One region of the Chryseobacterium sp. W4I1 genome, then DNA from elsewhere that is predicted to be linked to it. Evidence: riboswitches for the same ligand, from Rfam matches in the RefSeq annotation. Region 1 holds a riboswitch; each other region holds the start of a gene.

Region 1 (3,287 bases):
TAAAGGTTCCCACCTGCGTTGTTTTTCCCTGCTGAATCAGCGTAGATGTAGAGCTGTAGTAGATTTGTGCTAAAGAAGGTGCCCGGAAACCCGTAGAAACCGCCCCTCTCCAGTTAAAGTTTTTAGCCAATCTTATATTGGTTGCCAGCTTATAATTAAAGGTAGATCCGAAGTCTGAATAGTTTTCAAATCTTACCGCTCCTTCTAACAGCCACCAATCGGTAGGCTCAATTTCAACATCGGCATAAGCAGCAACACTGTTTCTGCTTCCGGAAACGGCATTATCAGGACTAAATCCCGGAAAAACCTGTGATCCGGCTGGTCTTGTAACGCCGAAAAAATCAGTGACCTTCTCATTGTCAGGAGTAGCAGCAGTAACTACACGTCCAAAAATATCATAGGATACATAAGAGTTTTCGTTTCCCGCATTTACTTTATAATTCTCGTAACGGTATTCGCCTCCAAAAGCGACATTCAGGCCGTGAAGGACATCATATTTTTTTGAGAAATCAAGATTCAGGGTATTTTGCAAAAACTCTGATCCTCCGGCTTCGAAAGTTCTGGGTGAACGGTCACCCAAAGATGCATTAAAGGTATTAACGACTCCAAAATTAAAAGCATTCTTCCCGAAGGTATTGCTCAGATCAACATTCCAGCCGTTCCATTTTCCTTTGATCCCTCCGGCTAACGAATAGTCATTTACATTTGCTTCAATTTGTGGCAGATAACCGTTCGGAGTAACAGCATTGATGTTTCTTTCTGTATTGGGCAGACGGTAAAATCCTCCTGCATTTCCCAAACGGTAGCTATATCCACCAAAAGAATAAACCTTCCAGTCTTCATTGACCGGAATTTCAGAGTTGAAAAAAAGCTGTGCCGACTGTAACTTGGATTGGCCAGATCTAAGACTGAAATCTTTTCTTTCCAAATTTCTGTACTTAAGCTCCTGATCAGTTACATCTTTCCCCAAAAGTCCCTGTAATGCAGTAATACTATTTGCTCCCGCTATCTGATTCTTGAAATCCTGTGAAAAATAATTAACCTGTGATGCATACTGCTTTACGGCATTGATAATCTGCTGGGTATTAGAGGTATTGGTAATATTTTTATATAGCCCATCGATATTGACACCATTTTGTAAAGCTCTGTAATTAATGGCATTGTATGCATTAAAGATATCTCCTTCCCTCACTCCCGCTCTTGAATAGGGATCCCGATACTGCACCGATCCTGTTACGTTGATAAAACCTTTGCTGCCAATTTTCGCCCCGTAATTAAGGTCTGCCGAAATGGTCTGTCCATCTATTCCACCGGAAAAATTATTGGTAACGGGAGAAACATATCCTCCCAGAAAAACCTGCCCTGATAGTCCGAGTCTTTTTTTAAGTCCTAAATTGACGACTCCGGCAATAGCATCTGAGCCATATTGAGCAGAAGCTCCGTCCCTTAAAACTTCAATTTTCTCTAAGGCAAACGCTGGAATAGCATTAAGATCTGTTCCCACCGAGCCTCTTCCGGGAGTTAAGGTAACATTGATTAGTGAGGACTGGTATCTTCTTTTTCCGTTAAGTAAAACCAAAACCTGATCCGGACCCAGGCCTCTGAGAAGAGCCGGATCTACAAAGTCTGTTCCGTCATTCACAGTATGAGAGGTGGAAGAAAATGATGGAACCACATAATTGAGCGCCTGGCTAATATTGTTAACAGGACTTTGTCGTAAGATCTTTGAAATATTGATGATATCTACAGGAACCGGAGTTTCTGTAAGGGATCTCCCCGCTCCTCTTGAGCCTAGGATGACAACATCATCGATCTTTTTTGATGATGTAGAATCTGTTTGTCCAAAATAAAATGCTGATATAAGTACTGCTGAAGCGATGATTATTTTATGTTCGAAAGTATGCATGTGTTTTGTATTTTATTAATGATTGTTTGAATTTTCAGGCAATAGTTTTCCTGCAACCTTTATTTAGAGGTTACCGTGAAAAGCCGGAATGTTAGATTATTTTTTAAAGGTGTCTAGAAACAACAACACATGCACATGTAGAAATGGCATGAAAAGAGGTCAGAATAATGAAGTGATTCTTCATGATCCGAGAAACGAAAATTTAAATTGATAATGTGATTTCCCTTGTCTTTAAACATTGATTTTATTTTTTAAAACAAAAATTTCAAGATGGGGAGAAAATAGAGAATAAACATTTTTTCCGGGCATACCGGCTTATCTATTTCAGCACCTTGCTTGTTTTGCAGGTTGCTATCCCATCTATGAGATTCTTGATAATTACCTGGCAAAGATATAATTATTTCGGAAATAAAAAAATAAATGCCCAAAAATTTAACTTTTCGCAAATTTTACCGTAACAAATTGTTCTTTTTTACGTCTAACTGAAGAGTAGTAAAAAAACATTATGAAAAGAACTATATTAACTTTATCCCTGTTGGGATCTATTTTTGCCTATTCGCAGGAGAAGACGAACAGTAGCAGTCAAGAAAAAGAAAAGCAGATTGAAGGCGTCGTTATTACTAAAACTAAAAAAGCCGTTGAACAAAAAGCAGACCGTACTATTTTTGATTTTTCTGAACAGCCACAGCTTAATAACGGTAACGTTCTGGAGGGAATAAAAAAACTTCCGGGGCTGGTTTCCACAGATATTGCGGGAATGATGTATCAGGGAAAAATTCTGGATGTATATCTGAATGGAAGACCTTTAAACATTACTTCAAATGAATTGAATTCTTTCCTGGAAGGAATGCCTGCCAATTCGGTGGAAAAAATTGAAGTGATCACGCAGCCCGGAGCAGAATTTCCTGCGACTTCCGGAGGTGCCATCATGAATATTATTACGAATAAAAATGCCAATAAATATTTAACAGCAACGTATTCAGGAAATTACTCATTTACAAATTATGATAAATTCAGAAGCAGAACAACAAATTCTGTAAATCTGAATGCAAGAAATAAGCTTTTCGGATGGCAGCTGAATGTCGGCCAAAATTATCGTGAAAGTATGCTGAACGGTGATCAGGATGCACTTCTTCACAGCAATACCGACAGAATAGGACGTGGGTATTTTGCAAAATCAGGAATGACGTTTGATCTTGGACAGGACAGATTATTGCTGAACTACGATATTTACCATAACAATAATGACAATTATACTTTGAGTAATGGTCATGGAGATTTGCCTTTTGAAAAAAATCTTAAAGATTTACGTGAGGCCTACTATAATTCCTCAGATGTTGCTCATACTGATAATTTGAGGCAGGAAGCAGTGATAACATAT
Region 2 (3,287 bases), 830 kb from region 1:
TGTCCGTCTTTCAGTACCATATTACGGTCGAAAGCCCCGATATTATCAAGCCCCAGGAAGCCTCCACCAAAAATATTGTTACCGCTTTTATCTTTTCGATTGACCCACCAGGTAAAATTCAGGAGAAGTTTCTGAAAAACTTTTTCAAGAAATAAAAGATCTGGTTTACCGTTTTGTTTTTCATCAATTTTAAATACCCTGAAACAAGACCATGCATGTACCGGTGGATTCACATCGCTCAGATTCCATTCATAAGCGGGAAGCTGACCGTTCGGATGCATATACCATTCCTTCGTCAGGAGAAGAAGCTGCCCCTTTGCAAATTCAGCATCAATAATAGAAAAAGGAACACAGTGAAATGCCAGGTCCCAGGTTGCATACCACGGATATTCCCATTTATCTGGCATAGAGATAATATCCTTATTGTGAAGGTGGTTCCACTCCGTATTTCTTACATATTCATTGAAATTTCTTGGTGCCTGATGATTAGGGTCACCTTTCAGCCATTTTCCAACGTTATAGTGATAGAACTGCTTATTCCAGAGAAGTCCAGCAAAAGCCTGTCTCTGTACATTTCTTTCATCTTCATTTGTGGTTTCATTCTGAATCTCCTGATAAAATTCGTTCGTTTCAGTAATTCTGTTATTAAAAATCTCATCAAATCTTTCAAAAGGTTCATCAACTTCATCCGGACACAACCTGAAATCAAATGTTTTAGACTGTCCTGCACCAATAATTTCATCAATGATAAAAGAAGCCTTAGTTCCCCTTTTTTCAGGATTCACCGTATTGCTCCCGTAAATGATATGGTCATTGATTCCATCCTTAAAGTAAGTATTTCCCGGGTACGGACTTCCGTATAATTTAGGAGTGTTGGTTTCATTTTCACAGAAAGCGCTTTTCGCTGCCAGATTTCTTGAATAAAATTTCTTAATAGAAATACTGTCATGATTTACGTCTATACATCCATCATAAGAAGCATTCAATTGTGCCTTGTACGAATTGTAGCCCCATTTCCAGTTATTCCTGAACCAAGCTGTAGGTGCTATGACGATCGGGGCATCCTGTTTACTTCGGTTATGAACCGTTACCCTTGCCAGAATATCATTGTGATCGGCCTTACAGTATTCAATAAAAATATCAAAATACTCATCGTTATCAAAAATTCCGGTGTCAAAGATCTCGTATTCAGGTTCCTTTTTACTACGTCTTCCGTTTTCTGCCACAAGATCATCATATGGAAATGCATTGATAGGATATTTGTACACCATTTTCATATAGCTGTGGGTAGGTGTATTATCCAGGTAATAGAAGATCTCCTTGATATCCTCGCCATGGTTTCCCTGAGGATTGCTCAGTCCGAAGAAACGCTCTTTTATTATTTTGTCCTTTTTATTCCAAAATGAAAAGGCAAAACAGAAAATCTGCTTTACATCAGAGATGCCTGCGATCCCTTCTTCGCCCCATCTGTAGGCGTAGCTTTCTGCATTGTTGTGATTGGCGTGATGCCAGGCATTCCCGTCCGGACTGTAATCTTCCCGTACGTTTCCCCATTGCCTGTTACTTACATAAGGACCCCAGTTTTTCCATTTTATATCTTGTAATCGCTCTTTTTCAGCACTCATATCTCATCATTTTTCAGTACGAAGGTAGTTTTTTTGAAAAAAAATTCCAATTCCTTTCATCTGAATAATTCTTAATATAGCTCTGAAACACTTGTAATTGTGGGCTTTTTTAATATTAAATATTTTTTTTGAAAAATTTAAAAGAAAACACCTATCTTTGCAGAGCGTTCATTCAAATATTGAAAATGTTATCAAGAAAGGTTGAGGGATTAGACCCTATGAAACCTTAGCAACCCTTTGTGCAAGCAAAGAAGGTGCTACGTTCTACCAAATTTATTTTGGACAGATAACTTACTGAAGTTCTTTTCAGCCATTTCCTGTGGCATTTTCAATTGTATTAAATAATAATAGAATTGAAAACAGAACTAAACTATATTAATCTTTCGTATCATACTCATTCCCAAAAGGAATACTATATCCCGTTGAGCTACCAGCTCTTCGGGAAAGACCTGTTTACAGCACCCATTATACTGATCAATCACGCCCTGACCGGAAATTCAAATGTTTCCGGAGAGAAAGGATGGTGGAAACAGCTGATTGGTGAAAATCAGATCATTGATACGACTCAATATACCGTTCTGTGTTTCAATATTCCCGGAAACGGATATGATCATTTTTTAATTGATGAATACGAAGATTTCACCCCTTCAGATATTGCAGAAATATTCCTGAAAGGTCTCGAAGCTTTACATATCAAAAAATTATATGCCATTATTGGAGGATCTCTAGGAGGCGGGATCGCTTGGGAGATGCTGGCCAAACAGCCACAGCTTGCAGAGATATTTATTCCTATTGCCTGCGATCTTAAGACCCACGATTGGCTTCATGCACAGTGTCTGGTTCAGAAATTTCTGCTGAACGGAAATGATGAACCCCTGCAAAAAGCCAGGATTCATGCTATGTTGTGTTATAGAACTCCTCAATCCTTAAACGATAGATTTCAAAACAAATATCATCATCAGAACCATCGGTTAGAATCAGAAGACTGGCTTCTTTACCATGGAAATGCATTGAACGAAAGATTTAGTTTAAAATCTTATAAGCTCATGAATCATTTGCTGATGAATATCAATACTGAAGAAAATCAGCTGGAAAAGATCACTGCACGAATGCACCTGATCGCTGTAGATACAGATCTATTCTTTCCCGCCTCAGAAATCCGAATGTGCTTTGAACAGCTGAGAGAGAGAAAAGAAGAGGTTTTCTATCACGAGATACAGTCAATTCACGGGCATGATGCCTTCTTAATGGAATACAAACAATTAAATAATATCATAAAAAATATTTTGTAGAATGAAAAATGCTAACGAAATTAAGTTTTTAAAGAACAGATCAATTATCAAATTTGAAGGGGAAGATTTCTTAGGTGAAATCGGGATAGACGGAAGAATTTTCAAAGCGCTTACCTTGGCACGTATCAGTGTAGGAGTGATCTCCCAACAAGCAATTGAAAATGGAATCTCTATTTTGGTAAATGAAGCAGACGCCGAAAAAGCCGTAGCCTGTCTGATTGATGAATTTGTGGAAGAAAGAAGATCAGGAAAAGTTTCACAGATTTACAGCATCAATAATGTTTCCGTACTTGGTTTTGTAGCGGAAGATTTCAATAAAGTTCTTGCCGAGCTTGCCAGAAATAATGTTTTTCCACTTCTTTTAAACCAG
Region 3 (3,287 bases), 690 kb from region 1:
TGGGACAACAATGGTGTATTCAACTACGAAGGTGGATGCTATGCGAAAGTAATTGATCTTTCAGCTGAAAAAGAACCGGATATTTTCAGAGCAATCAAAAGAGATGCGCTTCTTGAAAACGTAGTGGTACACAATGGTGTAGCTGACTATAAAGACGGATCTATTACAGAAAATACAAGAGTATCTTACCCAATTTACCATATCAACAAGATTGTTCTTCCATCAAAGGCAGGACATGCTAAAAAGATCGTTTACCTTTCTGCTGATGCATTCGGGGTATTGCCTCCGGTTTCTATTTTGGATGAAAACCAGGCTCAGTACCACTTCCTTTGTGGATATACTTCCAAACTGGCAGGTACCGAAAGAGGAATTACTGAACCGGAACCGTCTTTTTCTCCTGCATTTGGAGAAGCTTTCCTCACTCTTCACCCAACAATGTATTCTAAAACATTGATCGGAAAAATGAAGGAGCACGGAGCTAAAGCTTATTTGGTAAATACAGGATGGAACGGAACTGGAAAGAGAATTTCTCTGAAAGATACAAGAGCAATCATCGATGCAATCATCGACGGTTCTATCGAAAATGCTCCTAAAACTCAGGTTCCAATCATGAACCTTGAAATTCCTACACAGCTTCCAAATGTTTCTGAAGGTATCCTTGATCCTAGGGAAACGTACAGCAATGCTACAGAATGGGAAGAAAAAGCAAAAGATCTTGCTGCAAGATATATCAAAAACTTTGAGCAGTACTGTAATACTGAAGAAGGGAAGAAGTTAATTGCTTCAGGACCTCAGCTTCAGCAGCAGACTACTTAATACAACAAAAGCCTCATCAACGATGAGGCTTTTTTATTTCTTAACTTGGTTTTTGTTCGATGCAATATTTTCTGTAGTGCCTGTTTTGTACTATTCTAGTAATGGATGTCACGTTTGTTAAAGCACTGAAATTCTGTTATTATTTCAAACTTAAAATTGCTAATCTGTATCCGTCCATTCCAAACCCGGACAACACCGCATCTGTACTGGCAGCGGTCACAGATTTCTGACGGAATTCTTCCCTTTTGTAAATATTACTGATGTGAACTTCAATCTTTGGTTTACTGATATTCTTTAAACAGTCTGCAATAGCATACGAATAATGCGTATAAGCACCGGGATTAATTACGACTGCGTCAAAATCATCTGCCTGAAGCCTGTTAATAATTTCTCCTTCAATATTGGATTGATAATATTCCAGATCATGAGAAGTGAATTCAGATTTCAGTTCTTCCAAACAGGTTTCCATGGTTATACTACCATAGATCTCAGGTTCTCTTTTGCCTAAAAGATTCAGGTTGGGGCCGTTTACAATTAAAACTTTCATTGTATAAATTTAAAAAGTTTAGTTTGATTATAGAACTTTTTTTGAATTTAATTGTACTTGAATGTTATTGTGTTATTGATAATGATATTTGTCATGTTTAATATTTTCATAATTCTATAAATAGCTGTTATAACATTCTTTAATTAAAAATTAACTTAAATTTTGATAAAAATTAATAATAAATTTTAAAGTCTACTTGTTTTGTAGACTAATTGTTTTTAGATTTGCAAACATATTTCGATCGGCTTATAAAGAAAGATGGAGGGAACTGACCCTGTGAAATCTTAACAACCTGCCTCTGCGCAAGGTGTTACATTCAGCCTTAAAGGAAAAATAAGCATTTGGTTAATCGTATTTATCGATGCCCTTTGTTGACTTTTCTGCAAGGGGTTAATTTTTAATATATGATAAATAAAATTGATTATGATTAGTAAAAGTTTATTTAATTCTAAGATCTGGATTCCACCAGTCGCTGTATTTTTCTTAGGTATTATCAGTGTACAGGCACAGGAAATTAAGCCAAAAAAAGATACAATCACCGAAAAAGAAATTGATGAGGTGGTAGTAATTGCTTATGGTAAAGCCAAAAGAACAAGCTACACAGGTTCAGTAGCCACTATCTCAAGTGATAAGATCAATAACCGGCCTGTTACCAATATTACAAAGGCTCTGGAAGGGCAGGTTCCGGGTGTTCAGGCAGTAAGTGCTTCAGGACAGCCGGGTTCTACGGCATCTATCAGGATTCGAGGAGTGGGCTCTATAAGTGCTTCCAGTGATCCTTTATATGTTGTGGATGGAATTCCTTTTGATGGAAACATCAATTCCATCAGCCCCAATGATATTGAATCCATCAGTGTTCTGAAAGATGCTACAGCAAGTTCATTATACGGCTCAAGAGGAGCTAACGGAATTATCATCATTACCACAAAATCCGGCAAGAAAGGAGAATCCAGAGTGAATTTTAATCTCAGTCAGGGATTTTCCAGCAGAGCGGTCAAAGATTATAAGCAGGTGAGTACGGATCAGTATTTCCAGCTGTATTGGGAAGCATTGAGAAATGGTTACAAGTCTCCTCAGATCTCTTCACAACAGGCAGGACAGATGGCAAGTGATAATCTTGTCAATGCACTTGGGATCAATCCTTACGGAGCCGGATTTCCAAATCCTGTGGGAGCAGACGGAAAACTTCTTCCTGGAGCAAAACCTTTATGGAATGACGACTGGCGAGATATTCTTCAAAGAACAGCATCCAGAAGTCAGGTTGATTTTGATATCAGCGGGGGCAGCGAAAAAAGTAATTATTTTTTTTCATTAGGGTATTTGGATGATAAAGGAATTGCCATTGAGTCTGGTTTTCAAAAATTCGCAACCAGATTGAAGGTTAATACTGAAGTTAAAAAATGGTTGAATGCAGGAGTGAATTTAAGCTATACCAACAGTATCCAGAATGCACCGCCATCATCGGATTCAAGAACAGACAATATCATCAATGCAGCAAGGGTAATTCCGTCTTTTTATCCTTATTATGAGAGAAATGAAGATGGAAGCTACCGACTGGATGCACAGGGAAACAGAATTTACGATTTCGGAAAATACAGACCTACAAGTGCACTGCAGAATCAGAATGCTGCAGCAACGCTTCCTTTAGACAAAAATGAAAACAAAGAGGATAACTTCTCAGGAAAAGGATTTTTGGAGTTTACTTTCCTTCCGGAACTGAAATTTAAAACCAGCTTTTCAATTGATTTAGTGAATTACAATGGACATTATTACTCCAATCCGCTTATCGGAGAGGGAAGTGAGACTGGAGGATCTGTTACGAGATCAAATACCAGGACACTTTCTTATACCACCAGTAATATTCTGACGTATGACAAAAAATTCGGAAAACACCATATCAATATTTTAGGAGGTCAGGAGTTTT

What was found. Region 1 has a riboswitch for S-adenosylmethionine ahead of QF044_RS16925 (TonB-dependent siderophore receptor). Riboswitches for the same ligand answer to the same signal wherever they lie in the genome.
Region 2: it holds a riboswitch for S-adenosylmethionine, as region 1 does, so the genes downstream of both, QF044_RS20840 (alpha/beta fold hydrolase) here and QF044_RS16925 (TonB-dependent siderophore receptor) in region 1, are expected to answer to the same signal.
Region 3: it holds a riboswitch for S-adenosylmethionine, as region 1 does, so the genes downstream of both, QF044_RS20135 (TonB-dependent receptor) here and QF044_RS16925 (TonB-dependent siderophore receptor) in region 1, are expected to answer to the same signal.

The regions. Positions count from the first base shown of each region.
Region 1 is NZ_JAUSXQ010000001.1:3,638,783-3,642,069, forward strand. Features, by position in the region: gene QF044_RS16925 (TonB-dependent siderophore receptor) at 1-1,906, opposite strand, end outside; SAM-I-IV-variant riboswitch at 2,192-2,289, opposite strand; gene QF044_RS16930 (outer membrane beta-barrel protein) at 2,412-3,287, shown strand, end outside.
Region 2 is NZ_JAUSXQ010000001.1:4,463,939-4,467,225, forward strand. Features, by position in the region: gene QF044_RS20835 (glucosidase) at 1-1,625, opposite strand, end outside; SAM riboswitch class I at 1,811-1,918, shown strand; gene QF044_RS20840 (alpha/beta fold hydrolase) at 1,979-2,917, shown strand; gene QF044_RS20845 (NAD(P)-binding domain-containing protein) at 2,919-3,287, shown strand, end outside.
Region 3 is NZ_JAUSXQ010000001.1:4,325,681-4,328,967, forward strand. Features, by position in the region: gene pckA (phosphoenolpyruvate carboxykinase (ATP)) at 1-816, shown strand, start outside; gene QF044_RS20130 (type II 3-dehydroquinate dehydratase) at 956-1,363, opposite strand; SAM riboswitch class I at 1,607-1,703, shown strand; gene QF044_RS20135 (TonB-dependent receptor) at 1,787-3,287, shown strand, end outside.